DNA from 4 places in the Ewingella sp. C233 genome. Region 2 is predicted to be linked to each of the others. Evidence: predicted binding sites of a transcription regulator. Region 2 holds the regulator's gene; each other region holds the start of a gene.
What was found. Region 2 encodes PurR, which represses purine synthesis genes. Its sites were predicted from a motif close to CANGCAAACGTTTGCNTG; they were not measured.

Region 1: purM (phosphoribosylformylglycinamidine cyclo-ligase) is a predicted target of PurR. The motif match lies at 2,701-2,718, and genes of this name have one in related genera.
Region 3: purT (formate-dependent phosphoribosylglycinamide formyltransferase) is a predicted target of PurR. The motif match lies at 5,529-5,546, and genes of this name have one in related genera.
Region 4: purE (5-(carboxyamino)imidazole ribonucleotide mutase) is a predicted target of PurR. The motif match lies at 6,154-6,171, and genes of this name have one in related genera.

What each region holds. Positions count from the first base shown of each region.
Region 1 covers NZ_JBUZRI010000001.1:386,586-394,574, reverse strand. Annotated here, with positions in the region: gene hda (DnaA inactivator Hda) at 1-338, opposite strand, end outside; gene uraA (uracil permease) at 538-1,830, opposite strand; gene upp (uracil phosphoribosyltransferase) at 1,921-2,547, opposite strand; gene purM (phosphoribosylformylglycinamidine cyclo-ligase) at 2,782-3,819, shown strand; gene purN (phosphoribosylglycinamide formyltransferase) at 3,844-4,482, shown strand; gene speG (spermidine N1-acetyltransferase) at 4,697-5,272, shown strand; gene ppk1 (polyphosphate kinase 1) at 5,576-7,660, shown strand; gene ppx (exopolyphosphatase) at 7,682-7,989, shown strand, end outside.
Region 2 covers NZ_JBUZRI010000001.1:1,791,682-1,799,670, forward strand. Annotated here, with positions in the region: gene nemA (N-ethylmaleimide reductase) at 1-245, shown strand, start outside; gene gloA (lactoylglutathione lyase) at 390-797, shown strand; gene rnt (ribonuclease T) at 880-1,590, shown strand; gene ACZRKO_RS08110 (Grx4 family monothiol glutaredoxin) at 1,702-2,055, opposite strand; gene ACZRKO_RS08115 (C40 family peptidase) at 2,542-3,390, shown strand; gene cydH (cytochrome bd-I oxidase subunit CydH) at 3,571-3,846, opposite strand; gene purR (HTH-type transcriptional repressor PurR) at 3,996-5,021, shown strand; gene punR (DNA-binding transcriptional activator PunR) at 5,073-5,978, opposite strand; gene punC (purine nucleoside transporter PunC) at 6,149-7,357, shown strand; gene cfa (cyclopropane fatty acyl phospholipid synthase) at 7,727-7,989, shown strand, end outside.
Region 3 covers NZ_JBUZRI010000001.1:1,892,558-1,900,546, forward strand. Annotated here, with positions in the region: gene ACZRKO_RS08560 (carbon-nitrogen hydrolase family protein) at 1-466, shown strand, start outside; gene exoX (exodeoxyribonuclease X) at 494-1,156, shown strand; gene ACZRKO_RS08570 (S9 family peptidase) at 1,231-3,288, opposite strand; gene yebF (protein YebF) at 3,443-3,808, opposite strand; gene dbpA (ATP-dependent RNA helicase DbpA) at 3,981-5,363, opposite strand; gene purT (formate-dependent phosphoribosylglycinamide formyltransferase) at 5,660-6,838, shown strand; gene ACZRKO_RS08590 (YoaH family protein) at 6,930-7,109, opposite strand; gene pabB (aminodeoxychorismate synthase component 1) at 7,286-7,989, shown strand, end outside.
Region 4 covers NZ_JBUZRI010000001.1:248,211-256,199, forward strand. Annotated here, with positions in the region: gene ACZRKO_RS01205 (SDR family oxidoreductase) at 1-637, opposite strand, end outside; gene tesA (multifunctional acyl-CoA thioesterase I/protease I/lysophospholipase L1) at 666-1,337, opposite strand; gene ybbA (putative ABC transporter ATP-binding protein YbbA) at 1,308-1,994, shown strand; gene ybbP (putative ABC transporter permease subunit YbbP) at 1,991-4,438, shown strand; gene purK (5-(carboxyamino)imidazole ribonucleotide synthase) at 4,479-5,543, opposite strand; gene purE (5-(carboxyamino)imidazole ribonucleotide mutase) at 5,540-6,049, opposite strand; gene lpxH (UDP-2,3-diacylglucosamine diphosphatase) at 6,203-6,925, opposite strand; gene ppiB (peptidylprolyl isomerase B) at 6,936-7,430, opposite strand; gene cysS (cysteine--tRNA ligase) at 7,707-7,989, shown strand, end outside.

The sequences.
Region 1 (7,989 bases), 1.4 Mb from region 2:
TCATCCCCGGCAATGCCTTCGATGTTGTCAATGCAAACCAGCGCCAGATGCTCCATGCCGTCCAGCACTTCCGGAACAAAATAAGCCCTCTTATCCAGCGGCACATAACCGACGGCCTCACCGCGTTGAGAAAGCTCCGCACAGGCCGCGTGCAGCAAGTGGCTGCGACCACCGCCTTCACGTGACCAGAAATAGATATAGGTGCCATGCTCCTGATGCAGCGCCGTCTGAATCGCAGAGAGCAGAGAGGGGTTCTCACCCGAATAAAAACTGGCAAAAGTTTCATCATCAGGAAGATAGAGTGGCAGGGAAAGTTGTGCCGGCGTATTCAGAAGCACCTCAACCAATACGGCATGAAAACCGCGAATGTTGTTATCAACAAAAAGTTGTTATCTCAGCTGTTATCTAAACGGATATGTACGGCCAGAATTCTAGCATAAGATCCAGCCGGAATTGAACTGCGTGCCGTACAACCGCTTGCTAACCGAACGAACCGCCGCAGCGTGATCCTCTGCGGCGGGGTTTCGTGCATCAGGATCAGACTGGCGGATTTTCCCGCTCGTCCTCAATGTCGATGATCTCTTCTTCGCCGCGCACCATTTCGATCACTTTAAACAGCAGGCTGAGGAAGATACCCACGATGGTCGCCAGCGCCATGCCTTTCAGCTCAGCCGCGCCGATGTGAATTTTCGCGCCACTGACGCCAATGATCAAAATCACCGCGGTCAGGATCAGGTTCTGCGCTTTGTTGTAATCCACTTTGGATTCAATCAGCACACGGATGCCTGATGCGCCAATCACCCCGTAGAGCAGCAGGGACACACCGCCCATCACCGGCACAGGCACGGCCTGAATCGCCGCCGCCAGCTTACCGACGCAGGAGAGCATAATAGCCAGAATGGCCGCACCGCCGATCACCCAGGTGCTGTACACCTTGGTGATGGCCATGACGCCGATGTTTTCGCCATAGGTGGTATTGGGCGTTGAGCCGAAGAAACCTGATAATACCGTGGACAATCCGTTCGCCAGCATAGAGCGATGCAGGCCGGGGTCTTTCAGCAGATCTTTTTTCACAATGTTGGCCGTTACCACCAGATGGCCGACATGCTCGGCGATCACCACCAGCGCCGCAGGCAGAATGGTCAGGATCGCTACCCATTCGAAGCGCGGAGTGTAGAAGGTCGGCAATGCAAACCAGTGTGCCTGCGCGATGGGTGTGGTATCGACCACGCCCATAAAGAACGACAACGTATAACCGACCAGCACGCCGATCAAAATCGGGATGATGGCCAGGAAACCGCGGAACAGCACCGACCCGAGCACGGTAACGCCGAGCGTCACCATCGAAATGGTGATGGTGGTGGAATCCACCGACACGCCGTCAGCCGGTAACAGCCCGGCCATGTTGGCCGCTACGCCCGCCAGCTCCAGTCCGATAACGGCCACAATCGCGCCCATCGCCGCCGGTGGGAACATCACGTTGATCCAGCCGATACCGGCTTTTTTCACAATCAGCGCTACGAGACAAAACAGCAATCCGCAGACGATAAATCCGCCGAGCGCCGCTTCATAACCCATCGGCAACAGCAGCAGTACCGGCGAGATAAAGGCAAAACTCGATCCCAGATAGGCCGGGATTTTGCCTTTACAGATGTAGAGATACAATAAGGTGCCAATGCCGTTGAACAGCAACACTGTGGCCGGATTGATTTTGAACAAAATAGGCACCAGCACCGTGGCGCCAAACATGGCGAACAGGTGCTGCAAGCTCAGGGGGATAGTTTGCAGGAGCGGCAGGCGCTCGCTTACCCCGATGACACGACGGGTCATGGATTGATCCTCTGTGAAGTGATGTTGAAGTATGACCAGTAAAAAAAATTCAAAAAAAAGCCGACTTCTCAGTCGGCTATTGCTTGCTGCTTATTTCGTACCAAATATCTTATCGCCCGCATCCCCGAGCCCCGGCATGATGTAGCCGTGCTCGTTAAGTCCGTGGTCGATAGAGGCGGTGTAGAGCTCAACGTCAGGATGCGCTTTCTCCAGCGCGGCGATGCCTTCTGGTGCAGCCACCAGCACCAGCACTTTAATGCTCTGGCAGCCGGCTTTTTTCAGCAGGTCGATGGTAGCAATCATAGAACCACCGGTCGCCAGCATCGGGTCAACCACCAGCGCCAGACGTTCTTCGATATTGGAAACCAGTTTCTGGAAGTACGGCACAGGCTGCAGGGTTTCTTCATCGCGATAGACGCCGACCACGCTGATGCGTGCGCTTGGCACGTGCTCCAGTACACCTTCCATCATACCCAGACCTGCACGCAGGATCGGCACAACGGTAATTTTCTTGCCCTTGATCTGGTCGATTTCAACCGGACCGCACCAGCCTTCGATAGTCACTTTCTCAGTTTCTAAATCAGCGGTCGCTTCATACGTCAGCAGACTTCCCACCTCAGAAGCCAGTTCGCGAAAACGTTTCGTGCTGATGTCATTTTCACGCATCAGGCCCAGCTTGTGTCTCACCAGCGGGTGTTTCACCTCGACGATCTTCATTTTTTATTCTCCTAAGGTGGTTGAGCTGCAAAAAAAAATCGCGAGATTATAACGCCTTTTTTTTTGAACGCCACCGCGATTAACTTGATCGGCATCAATAGAATACTGATAAAGAGTATAGTCAGGAGAATGATCAACACACCGCACAAGCTCCTCGCAAACGTTTGCCTGGGCTGTTAGAATTGCCGCGCTTCATTTCAACCACCAACCGCAAACCGTCGTGGGGATTTCGCAGTGACCGACAAAACCTCTCTCAGCTATAAAGACGCAGGTGTGGATATCGATGCCGGCAACGCATTGGTAGACCGTATCAAAGGTGTAGTTAAACAGACTCGTCGTCCGGAAGTGATGGGTGGATTGGGTGGTTTTGGCGCCCTGTGCGCGCTACCGCAAAAATATCGTGAACCTGTGCTGGTTTCGGGAACCGACGGCGTTGGCACCAAGCTGCGTCTGGCGATGGACCTGAAACGCCACGACACCATCGGCATTGATCTGGTCGCCATGTGTGTCAATGATCTGATTGTTCAGGGTGCAGAACCGCTGTTCTTCCTCGACTATTACGCCACCGGTAAACTCGACGTCGACATCGCCGCCAGTGTTATCACCGGTATCGCCGAAGGCTGTAAGCAGTCTGGTTGCGCGTTAGTGGGTGGTGAGACCGCTGAAATGCCGGGTATGTATCACGGCGAAGATTACGACGTGGCCGGTTTTTGCGTCGGCGTGGTCGAAAAATCAGAAATTATCGACGGCAGTAAAGTGGCTGACGGTGACGTAGTGATTGCCCTGGCCGCCAGCGGCCCGCATTCCAACGGCTATTCGCTGGTGCGCAAAATTCTGGAAGTCAGCAACACCAATCCGGAAACCACCGATCTGGCGGGCAAATCTCTGGCCGATCACCTGCTGGCACCGACCAAAATTTACGTAAAATCCATCCTCAAGCTGATCGAAACTGTCGACGTTCACGGCATCGTTCACCTGACCGGTGGCGGCTTCTGGGAAAATATTCCGCGTGTTCTGCCGGAAAACACTCAGGTCATCATTGATGAAGCCAGCTGGCAGTGGCCGGACGTCTTTACCTGGCTGCAAACCACCGGTAACGTCAGCCGTCACGAAATGTACCGCACTTTCAACTGTGGCGTCGGTATGTTGGTTGCATTGCCTGCCGAACGGGCAGACGAGGCCGTTGCCCTGCTCAATGCCAACGGTGAAAAAGCGTGGAAAATCGGCAGGATTAAAGAGTCTGACTCTGCAGAACGCGTTATCATTAAGTAACTTTGGCTAAAGATGGGTGTTGAGATGAAAAGGATTGTGGTTCTGGTGTCCGGCGAAGGGAGTAATCTCCAGGCGCTGATCGATGCCTGCCAGCAGGGACGAGTTTATGCGAAACTCAGCGCCGTCTTCAGTAATAAAGCGTCAGCGTTCGGACTGGAGCGTGCCCAATCAGCCAATATTCCGGCACACGCGCTTGATGTGAAATCCTATGCAGACCGAGCGGCGTTTGACGTCGCTCTGGCTGATGCCATCGATGCTTACAACCCCGATCTGGTGGTTCTGGCCGGTTACATGCGTATTCTCAGCGCCGACTTCGTCCAGCGGTTCGCGGGCCGGATGCTGAATATCCACCCTTCCCTGCTGCCAAAATATCCCGGTTTACACACTCACCGTCAGGCGATTGAAAATCAAGATGAAGCACACGGCACCTCGGTTCACTTTGTGACAGAGCAGCTCGACGGCGGACCGGTTATTTTACAGGCCAGGGTCCCGGTATTTAGCGATGACACCGAGCAGGACTTGATAGAGCGCGTGCAAACGCAGGAACACAGCATCTATCCGCTGGTGATCAGCTGGTTTGTGGATGGCCGCTTAGAGCTAAAAAACGGTCAGGCGTTTCTCGATGGAAATCCTTTGCCGGAGCAGGGTTACGCAGCAGATTAAACCGGATTATAGCGATGATTTCACTACAAACCGGCCACGTGCCGGTTTTTTGTTTTAATTCGTTTACGTTTGTTTACATGCTCACCGCTATAATGATCCAGTTGGTACACGTTTTAATGTCGTTTGTGTACCCACCTTTTCTTAAAACAGGACTGTTTTAAAGAGCCTAGTTTCTAAAAAGTATCCGAATAAAACGACCTTTCGGGAAAAATTTATGTCTAGCAATACCCGCGTCCGATTACGTCCACTGGAAAAAGACGATCTGACGTTTGTACACCGCCTCGATAACAACGCCAGCATTATGCGTTATTGGTTCGAAGAGCCTTATGAAGCCTTTGTCGAACTGACTGACCTCTACCACAAACATATTCACGACCAGAGCGAACGCCGCTTTATCATTGAATTTGAAGGTGGGCCGGTTGGCCTGGTCGAGTTGGTGGAAATCAACCACATCCACCGCCGTGCGGAATTCCAAATCATCATCGACCCGTCCCATCAGGGTAAAGGCTTTGCCGGTGACGCCGTCAGGCTGGCGATGGACTACGCCTTCTCAGTTCTTAACCTCTATAAGCTCTATTTAATCGTCGATAAAGAGAACAAAAAGGCGATCCATATTTACAGCAAATTAGGATTCGAGCTCGAAGGGGAATTGAAGCAGGAGTTCTTCGTTAACGGGGAATATCGCAGCGCCATCCGGATGTGTATTTTCCAGCCGCAATTTTTGGCGAAGTACAAAACCAAACCGGCTGAAGCCAAACGCGTTGATCCCATCGGCGCAGGCGTAGTGTAAACCCATAAAATCTCAGCTTCCGTCTCTTGCGAATAGTTGAGAAAATACGGGTGAACAGGATTTAACCTGTTCACCCGTAAGACTTTTCTCGTCCCTTTCCCCTTCTTTTCCAGAGCATTTTTATCCATCTTCTCAAACCTCTGCTTTATGTTGGACATTCCTGTCAATCTTTCGCAATATTGTTCATAGACACTAAGCCCCTCTCTCTCCGAGATTTCCATCAGAGATATGTCGAGAACATTGCAGGTAAAGCCAACACGCCTGCAAATTGAAGTGTGACGGGTATAAATGAATGGGGTTTAAATGGGTCAGGAAAAGCTATACATAGAAAAAGAACTGAGCTGGCTGTCCTTCAATGAACGCGTGTTGCAGGAAGCAGCAGACAAGAGCAATCCCCTGATTGAACGCATGAGATTTTTGGGCATCTATTCCAATAATCTGGATGAGTTTTACAAAGTCCGCTTTGCCGATCTGAAGCGCCGGATCTTAATCAGCGAAGAACAGGGATTCATTGGCGCATCACGCCATTTGTTGAAAAAAATTCAGGCCAAAGTCCTGCAAATAGATCAGGAGTTTGACGGTCTCTACAACGACCTGCTGCTGGAGATGGCACGTAACCAGATATTCCTGATCAACGAGCGCCAGGTTTCTGAAAATCAGCAAAACTGGCTGCGCCAGTACTTTAAACACCATTTACGCCAGTTCATCACCCCGATTCTGATTAACCGCGACACCAATCTGGTGCAGTTCCTCAAAGACGATTACACCTATCTGGCGGTCGAAATTATCCGCGGTGAGGAGATCCACTACGCGCTGCTGGAAATTCCATCAGACAAAGTACCGCGCTTTGTTAATCTTCCCCCGGAAGCGCCACGCCGCCGTAAGCCCATGATTCTCTTAGATAACATCCTGCGCTATTGTCTGGATGATATCTTCAAAGGCTTCTTTGATTACGACACGCTCAATGCTTATTCGATGAAAATGACCCGTGACGCCGAATATGATCTGGTCACCGAAATGGAATCGAGCCTGCTGGAACTGATGTCCTCCAGCCTCAAACAACGCTTAACGGCAGAACCGGTGCGGTTTGTCTATCAGCGTGATATGCCGGATGACATGGTGGAGCTACTGCGCGAAAAACTCGGTATCTCCAACTACGATTCAGTGATCCCCGGCGGGCGTTACCACAACTTCAAAGATTTCATTGGTTTCCCGAATGTCGGGAAAGCCAATCTGGTGAACCGCCCGTTGCCGCGCCTGCGCCATCTGTGGTTCGACAAATTCCGCAACGGCTTTGCTGCGATCCGCGAGCAGGACGTTCTGCTGTACTACCCGTATTACACTTTTGAGCACGTGCTCGAACTGCTGCGTCAGGCATCGTTCGACCCGAACGTCCTGTCGATTAAAATCAATATTTACCGCGTGGCGAAAGACTCGCGCATCATTGAATCGATGATCCACGCCGCCCATAACGGTAAAAAAGTCACCGTCGTGGTTGAATTGCAGGCGCGTTTCGATGAAGAGGCCAATATCCATTGGGCCAAGCGTCTGACCGAGGCCGGTGTGCATGTAATCTTCTCGGCCCCTGGTCTGAAAATTCACGCCAAATTGTTTCTTATCTCACGCCGCGAAGGTGACGAAATTGTCCGCTATGCTCATATAGGGACCGGCAATTTCAACGAGAAAACAGCCCGCCTTTACACCGACTATTCCTTGCTGACCGCCGACAGCCGCATCACCAATGAAGTTCGCCGGGTCTTCAATTTTATTGAAAACCCATACCGGCCAGTTACCTTCGAACATCTGATGGTGTCACCGCAGAACTCCAGAAGCATGCTCTATGGATTGATCGATCAGGAGATTGCCAATGCGCAAGCCGGTATCAAAGGCGCAATCTCGCTAAAAATCAATAACCTGGTGGATAAGGGCCTGATTGACCGTCTTTATGCTGCCTCAAACGTCGGGGTGAAAATCCGCCTGCTGATCCGCGGAATGTGCTCGCTGGTACCGGACCTGCCGGGGGTAAGCGAAAACATTCAGGTAACCAGTATTGTTGACCGCTATTTGGAACATGACCGGGTATATGTATTTGAAAACGGAGGGGATAAAAAAGTATTCCTGTCCTCTGCCGACTGGATGACCCGTAACATTGATTACCGTATCGAAGTGGCGGTAGCGCTATTGGATCCCAAACTCAAACAACGCGTGCTGGATATCCTGGAGTTGCTGTTCAACGATACGGTGAAAGCCAGATATATTGATAAAGATCTCAGTAATCGTTATGTTCCACGCGGAAATCGTCGTAAGGTGCGCGCGCAATTAGCTATCTACGACTATCTGAAAACGTTTGAGTACGGTAATAACAAACAGCAAAAAGATCAGGCCTGACACTTTGGAGCACCACCTATTATGCCCCTGAAAAACACCATCAATACCAAACCACAGGAAATCGCCGCTATCGACCTTGGGTCGAACAGTTTCCATATGGTGATTGCCCGCGTCGTCAATGGCGCGCTGCAGGTGTTAGGCCGCCTGAAACAACGCGTCCATCTGGCCGATGGCCTGGACAACAACAGTGTCCTGAGCGAAGAGGCTATCCAGCGTGGTCTGGATTGTCTGGCGCTGTTTGCTGAACGCTTGCAGGGCTTTTCGGAAAATAACGTTACGATTGTCGGCACTCATACGCTGCGTCAGGCCGTCAATGCCGAGGAATTCCT
Region 2 (7,989 bases):
CTTTCCGTGCGGCAATCCGTGCGCACTATCAGGGTGTGATTGTTGGCGCCGGTGCTTATACCGCTGAAAAAGGCGAAGAGCTGATCGAAAAAGGTTATATCGATGCCGTGGCCTTTGGCCGCAGCTACATTGCCAACCCGGACCTGGTTGAGCGCCTGAAAAATCACGCGTCACTGAATGAGCCAAAAGCGGACACATTCTACGGCGGCGGCGCTCAGGGCTACACCGACTACCCAACGCTGTAAGATTAGCGTTATCAATTAACAGGGTATGTTTTGATACCTGAAGATGCGGCAGCCGTTGCCCTCCGGCTGCCGCGTTTTTTTGCCTGTCCGGTGACAATCAGTTAGTCTGTTATTTATTACTTATCCCTGCAATCAGAGGAAATTATGCGCTTACTTCATACCATGCTTCGCGTCGGCGACCTGCAACGTTCAATCAATTTCTATACTGATGTTTTAGGTATGCGTCTGCTGCGTACCAGCGAAAATACCGAATACAAATACTCCCTCGCGTTCGTGGGATACACTGATGAAAGCGAAGGTGCCGTGATCGAACTGACCTACAACTGGGATGTTCACAGCTACGACCTCGGTACAGCCTACGGGCATATTGCACTGGGCGTGGATAACGTGGCACAAACTTGCGAAGACATTCGTAAAGCGGGCGGTAACGTGACCCGTGAAGCCGGTCCGGTCAAAGGCGGCGCCACCATCATCGCTTTCGTTGAAGATCCTGATGGTTATAAAATCGAACTGATCGAATCTAAACATGCAGGCCAGGGCCTGGGGAATTAATGTCCCCTCACATCATGAAGGGCGCAAAGGCGCCCTTTTTTCTGCCCCTATACTCCTGCATCTCCATTAAAAATTTGCCATAATGCGCGCTGAATTCGATGAAGATAAGAAACTGATGGCCGACAATAGTGACATTAACGCCCTGAGAGGCCGTTTCCGTGGTTTTTACCCCGTGGTTATCGACGTAGAAACGGCTGGATTTAACGCCAAGACCGATGCACTGCTGGAAATTGCCGCGATCACCCTGAAAATGGATGAAGATGGCTGGCTAAAAACCGACGAGACGGTGCATTTTCACGTTGAGCCCTTTGAAGGCTCAATTCTGGTACCGGAAGCACTGGCCTTCAACGGCATCGACCCCACTAATCCGCTTCGCGGTGCCGTGAGCGAATATGATGCGCTGCATGAAATTTTCAAAGTCATTCGTAAAGGAATGAAAGAACAAAACTGCAGTCGCGCCATTATCGTTGCGCACAACGCCAATTTTGATCACAGCTTTTTGATGGCGGCCGCAGAACGCGCAGGCTTGAAACGCAACCCGTTTCACCCCTTTGCCACTTTCGACACCGCGGCACTGAGCGGTTTAGTGCTTGGTCAGACTGTACTGGCTAAAGCCTGCATCAGCGCAGGCATGGCGTTTGACAGCAGCCAGGCGCATTCTGCACTGTATGATACAGAGCAGACTGCAGAGTTATTCTGTGAACTGGTAAACCGCTGGAAACGCCTGGGCGGCTGGCCGTTGCCGATCAACTCAGATGATGAAAAAGCGCAAACGCAAGAAAACGATGCGTAAACGCTGACGGTGTTGTCCCCAAAATTCAGAAAAAAAGAGCGACTCATTGAGGTCGCTCTTTTTATTTACCCGTTTCAGAGATTGCCTGATACAGAGCCAGACGCGCTGATATTACTCGGGTTGCTGCTCTTCAGAAGATTTGTACTTCTCAGCAGTTTCTTTGATCAGCGTCTGCAACTCACCACGTTGATACATCTCAATGATGATGTCACAACCGCCAACCAACTCACCGTCTACCCATAATTGCGGGAAGGTTGGCCAGTTTGCATATTTCGGCATTTCAGCACGGATATCCGGATTTTGCAGAATATCAACATAGGCAAAACGTTCGCCACAGGCTGAAAGCGCCTGCACAGCCTGAGCGGAGAAACCACAGCTAGGCAACTTCGGTGAGCCTTTCATGTACAGAAGGATTGGGTTTTCGGAAACCTGCTTCTGGATTTTTTCGATAGTGGTCGTGGTCATTTATTGCTTCCTCAAGCCAAAACTGGCTGTCACTGTCATTACTCATTGATGCGCAGGGCACTGTCTGGAAATGCGCGCCACTTGTCGCTTAGCGTCTATTGTAACGATGGCGGGCTTTGGATAAAAACGCCATTTTTTGCAGGGTCTTTCCACCCCAGCTTTCATTCATGCGTTTACGTCATTACTTTTTAATCAAACTGTCTGATGGCTCGCAATAATAAACATTCATTCAGAATAACATTTTTGATCGTTGAGTTTAACTCTCTTGTGACTGAGCTGAGCTGGTCAGAGCACATTTTTAACTCTCTGATAAAAGATGGTTTTTAGAACTGAAAATGACCATTTTTACAGCATTTAAAATGCTATTAACTTTTTCTCACAATATGATCTAGAATCGAAGCAATTCGTGCTGTTTTGTCTGCTTCTTTTGGGCAATACTCTGACATCTCTGATGTTTAACCTTGGGCCAATATTGGTAACGACGCCATGCGTTTATTGTTTACGCTTTCCGTGCTGTTCTTTACCCAGCTGTTTCTGAATCTGGCGCATGCTTCGCCACAAACTAACGTTGCTGCCGATCAGCGGAAAAGCCACGTCAGTCAGGCAAAACCTGATGAGAGACGAAAGCGAAAAACCGTTGCCCGAACCAGTAAAAAATCAAAATCAGAGCCAGTTAAAGAACAAAAAGCAAAAGTTAAAGAAACCAAAAAAGTCACCAGCACCAAGCGGGTTCGCAACGAACATTCTGAAAAGAAAACGGCCAAAGTGACCCACAGCAAGATGACAGCGAAGAAAGAAAGCCGAACGATTGCGAAAAATGAGACCAGTAAAAATAGTAAAAAAGCCTACGGTCGCCATCGAAAATCAAAAGACGGACTCGCGAAAGACACCAAACCGATTGCTTTGAGTGCCGCGCATAAAAAACGTTATCAACATGCGCAGCAGACCGCGATGACCAAGCTAATGCATCAGGTCGGCAAACCTTATCGCTGGGGAGGCACTTCTCCCAATACCGGTTTCGATTGCAGTGGTTTAGTGTATTACGCATATAAAGACCTGATTCGTATCAAAATGCCACGCACCGCTAACGAAATGTACCACCTTCGGGACGCGGCGCCAGTTAAACGCGGTGAGCTGGAGAGCGGCGACTTAGTCTTCTTCAGAATCAATAACCGCGGCGCAGCAGATCATGTTGGTGTCTATGTAGGAAACGGTAAATTTATTCAGTCCCCCCGTACAGGTGAAGAGATCAAAATCACCTCACTGGGTGAAGATTACTGGCAAGATCACTATGTTGGCGCGCGTCGAGTGATGACGCCTAAAACGATTCGTTAAGTCCGCAGTACCGCTAATCAGCGATGAATAGCATTTAACGAAACGTTTATGAAACAATCAGTCGCTAAGACAGTATTTTGCGAACGATGCAAAACAAAGAATTGAAAAGGGCGACACCTGTAAAAGGAATCGCCCTTTTTTCTGATCTTTTTACCCTCAGCGAATGAAGGTAAAAAAGGATCAGTGCATCACTGCGGTAAAACTGAAAGCCATAATCATTGCCAGTGCGCCAACCACAGTAATGAGAGCAAATTTCAGATTGGTATCCATTAAAACCCCTTCTGGATCAAATGTGGCCTTTTTATAAGCCATACAGTTTGTGTGCCAACGCATTTTCTCATAGTTTTGTTTTAAAATCCCGTGATCATTCCCTGCGTTACGAAGACTTTTTACTTCCCCTTTACCAAGATATAAGAGAAAATTCGCGGTTACCACACTGCGTGCGGGTCGATTCATTCCGATGTTCTTTCAGACAGTTGTTGTGCTCTGAAAAACCCACCAACGATTTCACTGCTCATCTCTTTTCCAGCAGTCAGATCCACGCAGGCAAACGATTAACATAATGCTAACGTGCTAAAGCACGTCAGACAGGAGTCATTCTTTTCATGGCAACGATAAAAGATGTCGCAAAGCGGGCTGGCGTTTCCACCACAACCGTGTCGCACGTCATCAATAAAACACGTTTCGTCGCCGAAGAAACTAAAGCCGCCGTGCAGACAGCGATAAAAGAGCTGCACTACTCTCCCAGCGCGGTGGCCCGTAGCCTCAAGGTCAACAATACAAAATCTATCGGATTACTGGCAACATCCAGCGAAGCGCCCTATTTTGCCGAAGTGATCGAGGCAGTAGAAAACAGCTGTTTCGCCAAAGGCTACACACTGATTTTGTGTAATTCGCATAATAATCTTGATAAACAGCAGGCCTATCTGGCCATGCTGGCGCAAAAACGCGTCGATGGTCTGTTGGTCATGTGCGCGGAATATCCCGATGCATTGCTCGACATGCTCGAAGAATACCGAGCGATCCCGATGGTGGTGATGGATTGGGGCGAAGCACGTAAAAACTTCACCGACAGTATCATCGATAATGCCTTTGAAGGTGGGTATATGGCCGGGCGCTATCTGATTGAACGCGGTCATCGCGATATCGGTGTGATCCCGGGGCAACTGGCTCGTAACACCGGTGGCGGCCGCTTCCAGGGTTTCCTCAAAGCCATGACGGAAGCCAACATCCCGCTGCGCGAAGAATGGGTCGTTCAGGGTGATTTTGAACCCGAGTCAGGCTATCAGGCGATGCATAAAATTTTGATGCAGAAACAGCGCCCGACGGCCGTCTTCTGCGGCGGTGACGTCATGGCGATGGGGGCTATTTGTGCCGCTGATGAAATGGGTCTGCGGGTGCCGCAGGATATTTCGGTGATCGGCTATGATAACGTACGCAACGCCCGTTACTTCTCCCCTGCACTGACGACAATCCACCAGCCCAAAGAGCGCCTGGGTGAGATGGCATTCACCATGCTGCTGGATCGCATTATCAGCAAACGTGAGGAGTCACAGACCATTGAAGTCCACCCGAAACTGGTTGAACGCCGCTCGGTAGCCGATGGTCCTTACCGCGACTATCGCCGTTAACAGCGTAGTCCGAAAGCCATAACACGAACGCCTGCACATTTGCAGGCGTTTTTAGTTGCGTAACCACTCCTGATTCAGCGTAGGGGTATCGCCCAGATAATCCAGAAGCCACGCCAGCGCCGGAGACTGGTTACTCTGATCCCAGGTCAGGCAGCAGGCGCTTTCGGGAAATGCGGCAGCCAGCGTCAGCACACTCAATTTTTGATGTGATATCCAGTCTTCGACCAGATGCACGGGCATCATCCCCACGCACAGTCCTTCACACAGGCAGTCTATGGCGCAGGTCCAGTCGGGAACAACCAGACGTCGCTGATTGTTTAGCGTCCAGGTATCACGCTTAGGTAAGTTGCGCGACGTATCTTCGATACAAAGTGCCGGATAGGCACGCAGCTGTTCATCCACTAATGGCACAGTGAGCGCCGCCAGCGGATGGTCAGGGCTGACCACACAGTGCCAGTCCATAAACCCCATATCCCTGAAACTAAAACGCCCGCCGGTGGGCACAGCGCGTGTTGCGCCGATGGCGACATCCGCACGGCCATCCACCAGCGCGTCCCACACGCCGTTGAACACCTCGGAATGGATGATCAGTTCCGTATCGGGGAATGCCCGGTAGAAATCGGTAACCAGACGCCGCGACCTTTCCGGTTTCACAATGCGGTCTACCGCTACATTGAGTTGCCCACGCCAGCCATTCGCCACCTGCTGACACTGACGCCGTGTCGCTATCATTTTTTTGATAAGCAACCGAGCCTCTTCGACAAAAACCTGACCGGCGGCGGTCAACTCTACATCCCGATGACGCCTTTCAAACAGCGGTACTGCCAGCCATTGCTCCAGTTGGCGAACGGTGTAGCTTACCGCAGACGGAACACGATGCAGCTCTTGTGCCGCCGCACTGAAACTGCCGGTACGCGCCACGGCATCGACCACTTCTAAAGAATATTCTGACCACATCGCCCAGTCTCCCCACCTGCTTTCAATTTTTTTGATACAAGATTGCAAATATTAGCGTTTCACAAGCGGTAAGCCAAACCTTTACACTTCGCGCCTGAGACTTCCTGCACGTTGTGCCGCTGTTCAATAATTTTTCGCATAACAAACATCGCCAATAAAAAGAGAAAATCATGAAACCCTCCTTTGGATTTATGCTGTATCTGGCTGGCCTGAGCATGCTCGGCTTTTTAGCGACAGATATGTACCTTCCTGCGTTTAGCGCAATGCAAATCAGCCTGATGACTAGTCCGGGAATGATCAGCGCCAGCCTGAGTATTTTTCTCGGCGGATTCGCTATCGGACAATTGCTGTGGGGGCCGCTGTCAGACAAGCTCGGCCGCAGACCTGTGCTTATTGCCGGTCTGACGCTTTTCGCACTGGGCTGTCTGGGAATGATCTGGGTACAGAACATCTATTTGCTGCTGGCATTGCGTTTCCTGCAGGCCATTGGCGTATGTGCTGCTGCCGTCAGCTGGCAGGCGCTGGTCGTTGACCGTTACTCTGCGGACGTCGCCAAACGAACTTTCGCCACCATCATGCCGTTGGTGGCGTTATCGCCTGCGCTGGCACCCTTGCTAGGCGCCTGGGTCTTAAATCACTTCGATTGGGAAGCTATCTTCGCCCTGCTCTTGGCGATTGGCGTTCTGCTGTTAATTTGCTCACTCCGTATTCAGGAAACTAAAAAAACGGCGGGTCATCCTAAAACCAACCGCATCGGTTTTTTCAAACTGCTGGCATCGCCTGTATTCAGCGGTAACGTCATGATTTACGGCGCATGTTCTGCCGGATTTTTTGCCTGGCTGACGGGCTCACCTTTTATACTCAGTGACATGGGTTATACGCCAGGCGTTATCGGCCTGAGTTATGTTCCTCAGACTATCGCTTTCCTTGTGGGGGGGTTTGGTTGCCGCATGTTGATTAACAAGATTGACGGTAACCGTATTCTCCCGTGGCTGCTGGCCGGTTACGCACTGAGTGTCGTGGGACTTTATCTGGTGGCAACGCTTACCAGCGCAACGCTGACCACCTTACTAATCCCGTTTTGTCTAATGGCGCTGGTGAACGGTGCTTGTTATCCAATTGTTGTCGCGAACGCACTTATGCCATTTCCTGCTAATACAGGGAAGGCCGCTGCGTTGCAAAATACACTACAATTAGGTTTGTGCTTTTTTACCAGCCTGTTGGTCTCGGCATTCATTGCCCGGCCTTTGCTGGCCACGGTAACGGTTATGTTAGGAACGCTGGTACTGGTTGCGCTGGGTTTTGTGATGGTAAAAAAGAGTGCAAAACAGAATGATGCAGTGAAAGTGGCAGACAAAGAGGAACTGGCTCGCGGTTAACGGAATCATACTACCTAATCGTCATAATACCCTTACGTGACAGTCACTTAAAAAACATAATCGCCGCGCGCTATTTGTTATTGAGAATGCGCGCAGGCGAGTTTATACTCAATAAAACCTCTAAAAATAACATTTATACTAAGCTTTTATCACAAGTAACTTTCGTGCGCGGGCACTGCGTCACGTTTTATAAAAAAGGATTTTTCACCCCATACCGCCCAGGTTACGGGTGTTCTTCTGATTTCCTCTGTTCATAGTCGCATATCAGACAAGGCGGATTAACCGTCTGTTCTCATAATGACCTGCATAAATTGCTTTGGTTTTTTTCCGGCAGGTTAATAAGTCAGAAGAGAAAGTGATGGAGAAGCTATGAGTTCATCGTGTGTAGAAGATCTGAGTATTCAGGACAATCAGTGGTATCGCATCGTCAATGAAATGTTGGGAATGGCAGATGTACAGATCAACGGCACCCGCCCTTTCGACATTAAAGTCAAAAACCCTGATTTTTTTAAGCGCGTTTTACAGGAAGGCTCTTTGGGCCTGGGCGAAAGTTACATGGATGGCTGGTGGGAATGCGAACGACTGGATATTTTCTTCCAGCGCGTCCTGAATGCCGGTCTTGAAAGTAAACT
Region 3 (7,989 bases), 100 kb from region 2:
CATTATTTTTGCACCCGACGGCACACTGTATTCGTATACCAAACAGCATTTGCACGGACCCGAAGCCGCTATCTTCACGGCCGGTCAGGGTGGACCGCTTATACAGGTGCAACAACACCAGATTGGTCTGGCGATTTGCGCCGATATTCTTTCTGAGACCCACCCGCAACACGCCGCTGACTGTGGTGCGACAGTCTATGCTGCGGGTGTTCTTATCTCGAAAAAAAGCTATCCGCTGGAAAGTGGCATGTTGCAACGTTATGCTGAAAAACACCGCATGGTGGTTATCTTATCCAATCACTGTGCTCCTACCGGTGGCTGGGAACCTGCTGGTCATAGCGCTATCTGGGATGAATCCGGACGCCTAGTTGTTACCGCATCCGCAGGCGACGATGCTCTTGCTATCGCTAACAAAAGTGATGCAGGCTGGCTGGGAGAAATACAGCCCCTGACGCTGACAGCATAATTCCAGTACAACGAGGAGATTTAAGGTATGACATTCCGGGTTATTGATACGGAAACCTGCGGCCTGGATGGCGGCATTGTTGAAATTGCGACGGTCGATGTGATTGACGGCCAGATCGTCCAGCCGATGAGCGACCTCATCAGCCCAGACCGCCCGATAAGTACTGAGGCGATGGCTATCCATCACATCACAGAAGAGATGGTGGAAGGCAAACCGCGTATTGCAGCAGCCATCGGTAAATACCACGGCAGCCCCTATTACGTGGCACACAATGCGGCGTTTGATCGCGGTGTGCTGCCCGAAATGCACGGTGAATGGATTTGTACCTTGAAACTGGCGCGGGCGCTTTATCCGAATATTCGCTACAGCAATCAGTATCTGCGCTACGCGTTAAAACTCGACGTCACTGTGCCCGACGGCCTGTATCCCCACCGCGCCCTGTATGATTGCTATGTCACCGCTGCCCTGCTGCAGCGCATCATCAAGGATTCCGGCTGGTCAGCGGAGAAAATGGTGGAAATCAGTAACAGTCCGACATTACTACGTACGCTGAAGTTTGGTAAATATCGCGGTCAGAAGATTGAAGATATTGCCCAGCAAGATCCGGAATACCTGCAATGGATGCTGAAGTCGATTAAAGACCTCAGTGGCGATATGCGATACAGCCTCGAGCATTTCCTCGAAAAGTGACCGTTAACCCAACGTTAGCCATAAAGAAGGCGACGTTTCCGTCATTGAAAACACCGCCTTCTTGTATCACACGATTAGCCTTTTTCGGCTAATGCCAGCACAAACGCATATTCCAGCGCGATATCTTCGTAAGCCTTGAAGCGGCCAGACTTCCCGCCATGCCCAGAATCCATATCGGTATACATCAGTAACTGATTTTCATCGGTTTTCACATCACGCAGTTTCGCCACCCACTTGGCCGGTTCCCAGTACTGCACCTGTGAATCATGCAGGCCAGTGGTCACCAGCATGTGCGGATAATCCTGCGCTTTCACCTGATCATACGGACTGTATTGCAAAATATAGTCGTAGAAAGTTTTATCGTTCGGATTACCCCACTCGTCATATTCACCGGTCGTCAGTGGAATCGACTCATCGAGCATAGTGGTCACCACATCGACAAAAGGTACTTGCGCGACAATGCCACGATAGAGCTCTGGTGCCTGATTGATCACCGCGCCCATCAGCAGGCCACCAGCACTTCCGCCCATAGCGAACACGTTTTCAGCATCTCCATAACCTTGCGTAACTAACGCTTTGGTTACATCGATAAAGTCATGGAAGGTGTTCATCTTGTTGAGCAGTTTGCCGTCGTCATACCACTGCTGACCGAGTTCCGCCCCGCCCCGGACATGGGCCAGCGCAAAGACAAATCCGCGGTCCAGCAGGCTCAGACGGCTGCCGCTGAAAGCGGGATCCATGCTGCTGCCATAGGATCCGTAACCATAAACCAGCAGCGGATTACTGTTGGCCTTGAAAATGTCGCGACGGTAAACCAGCGAAACCGGCACTTTCACGCCATCACGAGCGGTCACCCACACGCGTTCGCTGCAGTAATTCGCCGCATCAAAACTTTTCACTTCCTGTTGTTTGAGCAGCGTGCGCTCACCGGTGTCCAGATTCAGTTGGAACAGAGAACTCGGCGTTGTCATGGAGGAGTAGCCGTAGCGCAGCAGCGCGGTATCTGGCTCAGGGTTGTACGCCAGCCAGGTGACATACGTCGGGTCGTCAAAAGCCAGGGATTTCTCCTCACCGCTCTGCCAGTGAATCTGACGCAGGTGGGTCAGCCCCTCCTCGCGCTCCTCCACCACCAGCCAGTCGCGGAACAGGCTAAAGCCTTCGAGCATCACCGCTTCACGGGGTGCAATCAGCGTCTGCCACTGTGCTTCTTTGTTGTCAGCACTTTTGTAGAGACCGAAGTTCTTGCCGTCTTTGCTGGTGCTGATATCCCGGTTGGAGCGGATATAGAAATGCCCCTGATAATGGTCCAGCCCGTATTCGTGATCTTTACGTCGGGTCAGGAACATCTGCGGTTTGGCCTGAGGATCGCTGGCATCCAGCAACAGCACTTCTGACGTGGTGGTGCTGTCCAGATGGATCAGGATGTACTTTTCAGAGGTGGTTTTATCCAGCCCGACGTAAAAAGTGTCATCTTTCTCTTCGTACACCAGTTGGTCAGTTTTCGGGTCAGTCCCGACGGTATGACGGTAGACCTGATACGGCAACAGTGTTTTCTTGTGTTTGCGCACGTAGTAAAGCGTTTGCGAGTCATTGGCCCATTCGCTGCCACCGGAAGTATTTTTAAGCACATCCTCGGCCCAGCTGTCATCGGTCAGATTTTTGATACGAATGTCGTACTGGCGGCGGGAGAGAAAATCTTCTGACACGGCCATGCGCTGATTATCCGGGCTGATGTCCAGCCCGCCGAGCGTGTAAAACTCACTATCTTTGGCGCGCTCATTGCCGTCAATCAGGGTTTGCCACGCTTCGCTTTCAGCGGCAGGTTGGCGCAGATAGATCGCGTATTCATTGCCCGGCTCATAACGGGTCTGGTAGCGGAAACCGTGTTTTACATAAGGCACGGAGTGATCCTGCTGGGCGATACGCGCGACCATCTCTTCATACAGTGTCTCGCGCAGCGTCTGATGCGACTGTAACGCCTGTTCGGTCCAGGCATTTTCGGCGGTCAGATAGTTCAGCACATCCGCATCGGTGCGGTCATCGTCACGCAGCCAGTAATAGTCATCGATGCGTGTTTCGCCATGAATGTTCAGCGTTTTTGGGCGTTTCTCAGCCTTCGGAGGTGTCATCATCTCGCCTTATCTCAATGTTCATGATAGTGCCATCAGAGTGACAGGTTTATACAGGGAAACCAAGCGGTAAGGGGTATTCAGAGGGGAATGCAGAGCATGAAAAAAGCGCCGACATGCTGAGCCATGACGACGCTTCGATTGACTGCTGAACAGATTACTGCGGATTGCCGTAGGTAATTTCGCCAAGCTGACAATTGAGTGTAACCGGATAGATTTTGTCTGTACGGTCACCGCGCACCTTCACCGGAATATTCCACTTCGCATTGTCACCGGTAATGCTGTCAGAGGAGATCCAGACGACCGGCGTTGACGTCCCAAGCAGCTTTTTATCCGCATCCCAGCGGGTAATGCGATTTTGCAGGAAATCACGCTTAACCAGCGCAGCGATTTCATCTTTGCTGGCATTACCACAAGGCGCGACTGTTGCGGTACGGTTTTCGGGTTCCGCCGCCTGTGCGATATGCACCACAGTGCTCAATCCGGCCACTGCCACTAATGCGCCAATTATTACTTTTTTCATGTACCGCCTCCTGTTCGCGTTTGTCTGTCCTTGTGACCCCTGCAAGAATGAATATCCTTATTCTGCGTGAGGTCATCATTAACAAGAACATAATAATCCCAGACAAGGACATAACACAACGTTAACATGAAGGCGGTACGTACCGCTGAACCCTAAATAATTGGCGGCTATATCAACGTAAAATAATGGCCTTACAATTCTTGCCCTTGATCTTACCTTCCTGCAAACGTTGCAGCGCTTTTTTGGCACTCTTCTGGCGGATGGCAACGTAGGCATGAATCGGGAACATGTCGATTTTACCGACTTCGGCCGCCGTGAGTCCTGCTTCACCGGTCAGCGCGCCCAGAATATCGCCCGGACGGATTTTAGCTTTGCGGCCACCGTCGATGCACAACGTTGCCATTTCTGGATCCAGCGCCACCGGTGCGGCGGAAAGTACCTGTGCGGCCGGCTGCCAGACTACGGTCTGATGAGTGTAATCTTCCAGCGCGTGAACACGCACCATCTCCTGCGGGGTAACCAGACTGACGGCCAGACCGCTGGTACCCGCACGGCCGGTACGGCCCACACGGTGAACGTGAACTTCCGGGTCAAACGACAGCTCGTAGTTAATCACCAGCCCGAGTTGTTTAATGTCCAGACCGCGCGCCGCAACGTCGGTCGCGACCAGTACGCGGCAACTGCCGTTGGAAAAACGCACCAGCACACGATCGCGGTCGCGCTGTTCGAGGTCACCGTTCAAGGCCAGCGCACTGATGCCTTTCCCTTCCAGCGCTTCATACACTTCCTGGCAGTCGCGCTTGGTGTTACAGAACACCACGCAGGAGGCTGGCTGATGCTGATAAAGCACTGCCGTTAACAGAGCCAGGCGCTGATGACGGTCAGTTTCGATAAACACCTGCTTGATATCAGCAATGTCATCGTCGCCTTCAATTTCAACGTTCAGCGGCTGACGCTGGAATTTGTTACTGATGCGTTCAATCCCGCTCGGATAAGTCGCAGAGAACAGCAATGTCTGGCGGTCCTGCGGTGCGTAGCTGACGACGTCTTCAATATCTTCACTAAAACCCATGTCCAGCATGCGGTCCGCTTCATCCAGTACCAGCACTTTCAACTGGTCGAGCTTGAGCGTGCCTTTACGCAGATGCTCCTGAATACGGCCCGGCGTGCCGACAATAATATGCGCAGGGTGCACCAGCGACTCGAGTTGTGGCCCGATAGCCTGACCGCCACATAAGGTGAGGATCTTAATATTCTGGGTGAAGCGCGCCAGACGGCGCAGCTCTTTGCTGACCTGATCGGCCAGTTCGCGCGTCGGACAGAGAACCAGCGCCTGGGTAACAAACTGGCTGACGGTGATTTTATCCAGCAGGCCAATGCCAAAGGCCGCGGTCTTACCACTGCCCGTTTTGGCTTTCGCGCGGACGTCCTGCCCTTGCAGAATGGCAGGCAACGACGCGGCCTGAATCGGCGTCATTTCGGCATAACCCAGTTCGGTCAGGTTAGAAAGTTGCTCAGCGGGCAAAGTCAGGACGGAAAATGAATGCGTGCTCAAGGCGATAACTCTTTATGTAAGGCAGAAAATTCGGGGCAGCGGCAGAAAATATGACGCCATGGTTTGGGATAAATGATAACAGAACCACGGCTTCACTGCCTTACTCACCGGGCGCCGTGGGTAAAAAACCCGTGAAGATTATTGACCACCTGATGAAACGGCCGCCGCGCAATCGTTTTCGTCGCCAAGATTTTCGGATATACTGCGGCCGACCGGTTCAGGCTAGCGGTAATTTTCCGCCCTGCAATGCGGTGTCAGCACACATTCTCAACCTCCACAGATCTGGGTACGAAGCTATGTTAACCATCGGTACTGCACTGCGCTCTGGCGCGACTCGCGTGATGTTATTAGGTTCCGGAGAACTGGGCAAAGAAGTGGCCGTCGAGTGCCAGCGTCTTGGTCTGGAAGTGATCGCCGTTGACCGTTATGCCGATGCGCCAGCGATGCAGGTCGCTCACCGCAGCCATGTGATCAATATGCTCGACGGCGATGCGCTGAAGCAGATTATCGAGAGTGAACGCCCGGATTTTATCGTGCCTGAAATTGAAGCTATCGCCACCAGTATGTTGGTGGAGCTGGAGCAACAAGGCCACAACGTAGTGCCTTGTGCAGAAGCGACGCGCCTGACAATGAACCGCGAAGGCATCCGTCGGCTGGCTGCTGAAACGCTGCAACTGCCGACCTCAACCTACCAGTTTGCTGACGATGAAACCTCGTTCCGTGCCGCGGTGGAAAAGATTGGATATCCGTGCATCATCAAGCCGGTGATGAGTTCATCGGGCAAAGGCCAGAGCCTGATCCGCAGTGCTGAAACCCTGCAACAGGCGTGGGACTACGCCCAACAAGGCGGTCGTGCGGGTGGCGGACGGGTGATTGTTGAAGGGCTGGTGAAATTTGATTTTGAAATCACCCTGCTGACCATCAACGCCGTGGACGGTATTCATTTCTGCGCACCGATCGGTCATCGCCAGGAAGATGGCGACTACCGAGAGTCATGGCAGCCTCAGCAGATGAGCGAACTGGCCCTGCAACGCGCCAAAGACATCGCGGAACGCGTCGTTAAAGCGCTGGGGGGGAAAGGATTGTTTGGCGTCGAGCTGTTTATTTGCGCAGATGACGTGGTATTCAGCGAAGTGTCACCGCGTCCGCACGACACCGGCATGGTAACGCTGATTTCGCAGGACCTTTCAGAGTTCGCCCTGCACGTGCGCGCATTCCTCGGCCTGCCCATCAGGCAGATCCGCCAGTTTGGTCCGTCTGCATCTGCGGTTATCTTGCCGGAACTGAACAGCAACAACGTCTCGTTCAGCGGGCTGGAGCAGGCGCTGGCCGGTTCAAATCAGGTGCGTTTGTTCGGTAAGCCGGAAATCCAGGGTAAACGTCGTCTGGGCGTGGCGTTATCGATTGGTGACAGCGTTGAGGAGGCGGTGGAAACGGCGAAACAGGCTGCAGCGGCAGTCGTTGTAAAAGGCTGATCCCTGCGCCGCTTTCGTTGTCACCTTGTAAAAAAACCGGGCCTGCGAGGGATCCGGTTTTTTATTGCCGTTTTTAATAACAGATGGATGTTTATTCGTCTTCGTCGTCAAAAATAACGGTAACGCGATCGCCTTTGTGCTTGGCGCGAATTTCCTCTGCTACCGTGGCAATGGCTTCGCCACTGCTCATTCCGCCGGCCATCATATCGCGGATACGGTCGGCGGCCTGTTCCTGTTCGCTGTGTGAAAGTGAAGGCATACCTGTAAGCATGGGAGTGTCCTGTATCTGGGTTATGGCTGGAAATCGGGTGGAAGCCACGCGGGTTATGCGCAACTGCCATCATTGACCGGACAGTATACGCCTTCTTCTTCCGCTGGCCTATGGCGCAGAAATTTATGCTAGGATCACAACCTGTCCCGACATCCGCCAGAACCGTGAAATCGTCCATGCAACCTGCTCAGTCCGTCACATTTTATCCACTGGAATATCAGCCTGATGCCCTGCTCACGCAGTTTGCTCCGCTCTCTTCCCTGCCCTGGGCCATGCTGCTGCATTCCGGTTCGGCAGAGCATGTGCATAACCGCTTCGATATTATGGTTGCTGACCCGTTGATCACACTGACCACGCGGGGCGCACAAACTGAAATAGCCACGCTAAGCAGTACCGGATTCAGTGATACCGACCCGTTTTCCCTGATAGAGCAGCAATTAGTGCAGTCCGGACTACAAGCTGAACCGCATCCGGACTTGCCCTTTTTGGGTGGCGCGCTGGGGCTGTTTGGTTATGATCTGGGCCGCCGCATTGAAACGCTGCCTGCCACGTCCCTGCGAGACATCGATTTGCCGGACATGGCGGTGGGAATTTATGACTGGGCGCTGATTGCCGATCACCATTTACAGCGCCTGACACTGGTGTGTCATGGGGATGTGCAAATGCGTCTGGCGTGGCTGGAACAACACGCATCACCCGCGCAATTCAAGCCTCTCAAGCTGCACGGCGACTGGCAGGCCAACATGAGCCGCGAAGAGTACGGTGAAAAATTCCGCCAGATTCAGGACTATCTGCACAGCGGCGACTGTTACCAGATCAATCTGGCCCAGCGTTTCAGCACCCGTTATTCCGGCGATGAGTGGCAGGCATTCCTGACGTT
Region 4 (7,989 bases), 1.5 Mb from region 2:
ATACTGCTTCAGGTGTCAGGGTAAAACGCTGAGCAATACCGGGGTTATTCACCGGTTTATCGGCCTGTGACTGGTTCACGTTTTGGGTGAAGTTGCTGCTGAGCGGGCCGGGTTCAATCAGGCTGACCTGAATCCCGGTGCCGTGCAGCTCCATGCGCAGCGTGTCGGACCATGCCTCCAGTGCATATTTGCTGGCGGCGTAAGCACCGCGGCCCGGCGTGCTGACCAGCCCCATTACCGAACTGGTCTGAATAATACGGCCCTCGCCGTGCGCCAGCATGGCCGGTAACAGTAACTGCGTTAGCTGATGGGTGCCGAACAGGTTGGTGGAAAATTGCTGCTCGAACTGTTCGCGGCTGACAGTATGCAGCGGGCCGTAAACGCCATAACCGGCATTATTGAACAGCCCATAAAGCCGGTTGCCGGTCAGGGTCAGGACTTCCGCGGCGGCGCGGGCGACGCTCTGTTTGTCATCCAGATCCAGTTCGATCGTTTCAAAATCCAGCTGACGCAGGTTTTCAATATCCTGCGGTTTACGACAGGCGGCCAGAACGCGATAACCCCGGTTACGTAAATCCTGCGCGGCAACCAAACCAATGCCGCTGGAGCAGCCGGTGATCAATACAGCTTTTTGCATAACTTTACCTGTCAGAAGCCCCTATTTTTCAGGACTGTGGTTTACTTAGGGTTTCGCCGGAGTTGACCAGCGGTGCCAATTTGTCCGCCATCCAGTCGGCGATAAACGACTGGGCCGCCTGCGCAGGATGTAAACCGTCATCCTGCATCCACTCCGGTTTCACGGCGACCTGTTCCATAAAGAAAGGCACCAGCGGAATGTCATGTTGTTTGGCCAGCGCCGGATAAATCGCATAAAACGCGTCATTATAACGGCGGCCATAGTTGGGCGGCAGGCGGATTTGCATCAGCAGCGGCTGGGCGTCGGCCTGTTTCACCAGCGTAATAATCTGGCTTAGTGTCTGCGAGATGGCCGGTGGCGCGAAACCGCGCAGACCGTCGTTGGCTCCCAGTTCAATTAACACCCAGCGCGGATGATGCTGTTTGAGCAGCGCGGGCAGGCGCGTCAGCCCCTGCGCGGCAGTATCACCGCTGATGCTGGCATTAATAATAGTGGGTTTACCGGCCTCACTCTGCCACTTTTTATTGAGCAGCGACGGCCAGGAACTCTCGGCCGGCAGGCGGTAAACCGCACTCAGACTGTCACCGATAATCAGCAAATTATCAGCCGCTGCGGCACGAAAACTCAGGGTCGCAGTGACCAGCATTGATACAAGGAAAAGGAAAGGAAGATGCCAGCGGGAAACGTTCTTGAAGTTCATCATCTTAGTAAACACGTTGGTCAGGGTGAAAGTCAGTTAACCATCCTCTCCGGTGTGGAGCTGGTTGTCAAACCGGCGCAGACCATTGCGCTGATTGGCGAGTCGGGTTCGGGTAAGTCGACCCTGCTGGGTATTTTGGCCGGTCTGGACGACGGTACCGGTGGCGATGTGAAACTGCTGGGGCAATCGCTGACACAAATGAACGAAGAGGGGCGTGCGGCGCTGCGGGCCAAAAACGTCGGTTTTGTCTTTCAGTCCTTCATGCTGGTTCCGACGCTGAATGCGCTGGAAAACGTGCAACTGCCCTCCCTGCTGCGCGGCGAGTCTGATGCCAGCAGCCGCGCTCAGGCCGTGCAGCTGTTGCAACAGCTTGGGCTGGGTGAGCGTCAGCATCATCTGCCTGCGCAGCTTTCCGGCGGCGAACAGCAGCGCGTGGCGCTGGCTCGCGCGTTTATCGGCAAGCCAAAATTGCTGTTTGCCGACGAACCGACCGGGAATCTGGACCGTGCCACCGGCGAGCGCATTGTGGATCTGCTGTTTTCCCTCAACCGTGATGCAGCCACTACGCTGATTCTGGTTACGCACGATGAACAACTGGCGGCCCGCTGCCAGCGCCGCCTGCGCCTGCGTGATGGAAAATTGTGGGAGGAGGCATGATCTGGCGCTGGTTCTGGCGTGAGTGGCGTCAACCCTCACTGCTGATTGTCTGGCTGGCGCTGACGCTGGCAGTATCCTGCGTACTGGCGCTCGGCAGTATCAGCGACCGCATGGAAAAAGGGTTGAGCCAGCAAAGCCGCGACTTTATCGCCGCTGACCGCGTACTGCGCTCGGCCCATCCGATCACCGAAGCCTGGTTGCAGGATGCGCAGAAGCAGGGGCTGAAAGTCAGCCGTCAGTTGAGCTTTATGACTATGACTTTCGCGGGTTCTGTTGATGGCGAAACACCGCCGCAGCTGGCGGATGTCAAAGCGACGGATCAGGCCTATCCGTTGTATGGCGACTTACAAACCCAGCCGCCGGGCGCTAAGCCTCATCCGGGCACGGTACTTGCCGCCCCGCGCCTGATGGCGCTGCTGAACGTCAAAGTGGGCGACAATCTTGAAGTCGGCGACGCGACGCTGAAAATTGCCGGTGAAATCATTCAGGAGCCGGACTCCGGGTTCAACCCATTCCAGACCGCACCACGCCTGATTATGAATCTGGATGATGTACCGAAAACCGGTGCTATCCAGCCGGGCAGCCGTCTGACGTATCGCTATATGTTTGCCGGAACGGCTGAAAATATTCATACCTATGGCGAAGCCATTAAAGGCCTGCTGAAACCGGATCAGCGCTGGTATGGCATGGAGGATTCAGAAGGGGCACTGGGCAAATCCCTGCAACGCTCGCAACAGTTCTTGCTGTTGTCGGCGCTGCTGACGCTGATGCTGTCGATTGCCGCTGTGGCCGTCGCGATGGGTCATTATTGCCGCAGCCGCTATGATCTGGTGGCGGTGCTGAAAACGCTCGGCGCCGGTAAAAAAACGCTGCGCCGTTTGATCATCGGCCAATGGGTATCCGTTCTGCTGCTAGCGGCGGTCTGTGGCAGCGTCATCGGTTTGCTGTTTGAAGCCGTGCTGATGAAAATGCTGGCACCGGTGTTACCGTCGGCGCTGCCGCCATCCGGTATCTGGCCGTGGATCTGGTCGATGGGATCGCTGGTGGTGATTTCGCTGCTGGTCGGCGCACGTCCGTATAAGCAACTGCTGGCAACGCAGCCGCTGCGCGTGCTGCGTAATGATGTGGTGGCGAATGTCTGGCCGCTGCGCTGGTTTATTCCTGTGATGCTGGTGATTGTGGTCGGTCTGCTGGCCGCGCTGGTGGGGGGCAGTACGCTGCTGTGGTCGCTGCTGGCAGGCGTGGTGGTACTGTCGTTGTTGCTCGGCGCCATCGGCTGGGGCAGCCTGTTGCTGTTGCGGCGTATCAGCGTCGGCAGCCTGCCGCTGCGTCTGGCAATCAACCGTCTGGTGCGCCAGCCGTGGGTGACGCTCAGCCAGCTGGCGGCGTTCTCGATGTCATTTATGCTGCTGGCCCTGCTGCTGGTGCTGCGTGGTGACTTACTCGACCGCTGGGAGCAACAGCTGCCGCCGGACAGCCCGAACTATTTCCTGCTCAATATCACCAAGGATCAGGTGCCGCAGGTGACGGACTTCCTGCGTCAGCATCAGGCTGAACCAGAAATCTTCTACCCGATTGTCCGCGTGCGCCTGACGGGTATTAATCAGCAGGTGGCGACTGACGTCATTAAGCCGGACGATGCCGCAGGCGAAGCGGTCAACCGCGAGCTGAACCTGACATGGATGCAGGGGTTGCCAGATCATAACCCGCTGGTGGCCGGTGACGGCCCCCCGAAGGCCGGTGAAGTGTCGATAGACGAAGGTCTGGCCGGAAGGTTGGATGTGAAGATGGGCGATACGCTGACCTTCAGCGGTGATACCCAGGAGTTCAGCGCTAAAATTTCCAGCCTGCGTAAAGTGGACTGGGACAGTCTGCGACCAAACTTCTACTTCATCTTCCCGCCGGGCGCGCTGGATGCCCAGCCGCAAAGCTGGTTAACCAGCTTCCGTTACCACGGTGACGGTAAAGCTATTACGCAACTTAACCGCCAGTTCCCGACGCTCAGCCTGCTGGACATCGGTTCTATCCTCAAACAGGTAGGCCAGGTGCTGCAACAGGTGAGCCGCGCACTGGAGGTGATGGTGATTCTGGTGATGCTGTGCGGTGGTTTACTGCTGCTGGCACAGATTCAGGTCGGAATGCGTCAGCGCCGTCAGGAGCTGATTGTCTACCGCACGCTGGGGGCCAGCAAAAAACTGCTCCGCAGCACGCTGTGGTGTGAGTTCGCCGTGCTCGGGCTGGTGGCTGGGATCGCCGCCGCCGTCGGGGCTGAAGCCGCGCTGTGGATACTGCAACGTAAGGTGTTTGATTTCCCGTGGGAGCCGAATAGGGTGCTCTGGTGGTCGGTGCCGCTGGTCAGCGCGCTGCTGCTGTCGCTATGCGGTGGCTGGATGGGCGTGCGTTTACTGCGGGGAAGGGCGCTGTTCAGGCAATACGATAGCTGACGGTTTATTCCTCCCCCCGGTAAAGGGGAGGAAATACCGATCACAGTTTTTCAACGGCCCATTCGATACCGCTTTTGTATGCCGGCGGCAGCATCGGTACTAACGCGATCAGCGCTTCTTTCAGTAACCCGGCGCTGGCGTCATTCAGATTGAGGTGCCCGACCTTACGGCCTTCTCGCACCTCTTTCTCATACCAGTGCAGGTTTACCAGCGGCAGGCTCAGCCAGTCGGTGGAAACTGCCGTACCAATCAGATTAACCATCACAGAAGGCGTACTGACCACCGGTTTTGGCAACGGCAGGCCAAGAATCGCGCGCAGATGCATTTCGAACTGGCTGTAGGATGCGCCATTTTGTGTCCAGTGCCCGCTGTTGTGTACGCGCGGTGCCAGTTCGTTGATCAGTAAACCTTCGCTGACTACAAAACACTCCATCGCCATCACGCCGACATAATTCAGCTCATTAAGAATGGCCGATAACATGCTTTCTGCCTGCTGCTGCAAAGCGGCGTCCGGCTGTGGCAGCGCCACGCTGGTGCGCAGAATGCCTTCTTCATGCAGGTTATGGGTCAGCGGATAGAACACGGTCTGGCCGTCGTGGCCGCGTGCGCCAACCAGCGAGACTTCGCCGGAGAAATTGATGCCTTGTTCGACGATACATTCGCCGTAGCAGTCAGCCGGTAATGTCGTTTCTTCGTCGGCGCGCAAACGCCACTGTCCGCGGCCGTCGTAACCGCCTACGCGGCGCTTAACAATTGCCAGCTCGCCGAGCTGCGCGAAGACCTGCGGCCATTCGGCCACATCAGCCAGCAACTGCCACGGTGCGGTGGCTAAACCGAGCTGATCGAGTAGTTGCTTTTGCGTCAGGCGATCGGCCAGACGAGGAAAAATATCGCGATTCACAAAACTTTCGTGCGTCGCCAGTTCGCGCGTCAGGGCGGTTTCTGGCCAGCGCTCAATTTCAGCGGTGATCACGCTTTGCGAAAAGGGCACTGCTTCCGGTTCGGCATCGAGGCCGACGGGGTAAACCGCGATCCCCAGGGGTTCACCCGCCTGACGCAGCATTCTGCCTAACTGGCCATTTCCGAGTACGCAAACCGGCTTCATGCTTCCTCCCGCGGGTCAGGGTTATTCAACACTTCATCGGTTTGCGCCTTGCGCCAAGCCGCCAGACTTTTGCCAATTTCAGCATCGTGCAGCGCCAGAATCTGCGCTGCCAGCAGGGCCGCGTTGGCGGCACCCGCTTTACCGATAGCCAGCGTTCCGACAGGAATGCCGCGTGGCATCTGGACGATGGAATAGAGGCTGTCGACACCGCTCAGCGCGGCACTTTGCACCGGTACGCCGAGCACCGGTACCAGCGTTTTCGCGGCAATCATTCCCGGTAAATGAGCCGCGCCGCCTGCGCCTGCGATAATCACATCCAGACCGTTTTCAGACGCCTGCTCGGCAAAGCTGAACAGCTTGTCTGGCGTACGGTGAGCGGAAACAACTTCGACATGGAAAGGAATATTCAGCGTTGTAAGAACCTCGGCGGCGAACTGCATGGTCGCCCAGTCACTTTTAGACCCCATAACGATGGCGATTTTTGCCGGGGTAACGTTGGATGACATGTCTGTAAAGCTCCTGTGATTAAACAAGCGTCGCCAGGCATCCGGAGATTTTACACCGGGGTTTTCTGACGGAGAGGGCGCAAATCATATCACGCTCCCAAAGCGAGGAAAACGATTGCGTGCCGGGTTTATGCGGCTTTTAAAACGAAGGGATCAGAACGGGAAGGTCACCAGCTCCACGCCATCGGTACTGACTTTAATCATCGAGCCCTCTTCATGCCAGGCACCCAGTACGGCGCGGTGGCCGGTCTGGTCGTTTAACGGCACGTCGTGGATCGCGGGGCGATGAGTATGGCCGTGGATCATCCATTCGACGCCGTTTGCCTGCATAGCGTTAATCACCGCCTGCGGATTGACGTCCATGATCTCCAGCGATTTTCCGCTGTTAGAGGCCCTACTGTCAGCACGCATTTTCGCGGCAATCGACAGACGCCATTTTAGCGGCAGAGCGAGGAAGACTTTTTGAATCAGCGGATTGCGGACTTTTTTGCGGAATTTCTGATAGCCGGTATCGTCGGTGCAAAGTGTATCGCCGTGCAGGATCAGCACCCGGTGGCCATAAAGTTCGAGCACTTTGGTATCGGGCAGAATTTGCATCAGGCTGTCGCGTGCAAAGCGTCGCCCGACCAAAAAATCGCGGTTACCATGAATAAAGAAACAGGGGACGCCCTGCTGGTGGAGAGTTTTAAGCGCCGTGGCGATCTCTGCGTGCAGGGGCTGCGGGTCATCGTCACCTATCCAGGCTTCGAACAGATCACCGAGAATGTACAGCGCATCGGCCTGCGGTGCATCGTCACGTAAAAAACGCAGAAAACCGGCAGTAATTGCCGGTTCCTGTGCGCAAAGATGGATATCTGCGATAAAAAACGTCGTCATTAAATGTCAGTTATTCGCTGACAGTAACACTTTTAATGATCACGTCTTCTTTTGGAACGTCCTGATGCATGCCGCTGCGACCGGTTTTCACACCTTTAATCGCATCGATCACGTCCTGGCCTTCAACCACTTCTGCAAATACGCAGTAGCCCCAACCCTGTGCGTTTTCGCCAGTGTGGTTAAGGAAATCGTTGTCAGTCACGTTGATGAAGAACTGGCCAGTGGCTGAATGCGGGTCATTGGTACGGGCCATTGCCAGCGTGCCTTTGGTGTTTTTCAGACCGTTATTCGCTTCGTTTTTGATTGGCGCGTCGGTATTTTTCTGGTTCATGCCTGGCTCAAAACCGCCGCCCTGAATCATGAAGCCGTCAATAACACGGTGGAAAATGGTGTTGTCGTAGAAACCCTTACGGCAATAGTTCAGGAAGTTTTCGACGGTGACCGGCGCTTTGTCCGCGAAGGTTTTAATGACGATGTCGCCGTGATTGGTGTGTAAAGTGACCATAATAATCATCCTGCTTATGTTGATTTATGCTCTCGGTGCGAGCACCCAATATAGCCTTTCTTTATACCATAACTCGAAAGCAGGCGTCAGCCGGGCGTTTCATCTGCTCATTTTCACAGCGACGTTGCTGCTACATTTTGGTTTTAATGTTACTTTATAACGCTAATTATTTTCCGAATCCGTCTCTCCGGGGGCTTATGCCGTTTCGGCAAACTCCTTTTCGTTATATTATGAGCACAATTGACGTTTTCAATGCCCAACACACGGAATAGCCTGATGCTGAAGATTTTTAATACCCTGAGTCGCCAAAAAGAGGAATTCAAGCCAATTCATGCCGGTAAAGTCGGTATGTACGTGTGTGGGATCACCGTTTACGACCTGTGTCACATTGGTCACGGTCGCACCTTTGTCTCTTTTGATGTGGTATCGCGCTACTTGCGCTATCTCGGTTATGACCTGAAATATGTGCGTAACATTACCGATATTGACGACAAAATTATTAAACGTGCAGCAGAAAAGGGCGAAGCCTTTACCGCGCTGACCGACCGGATGATCGCTG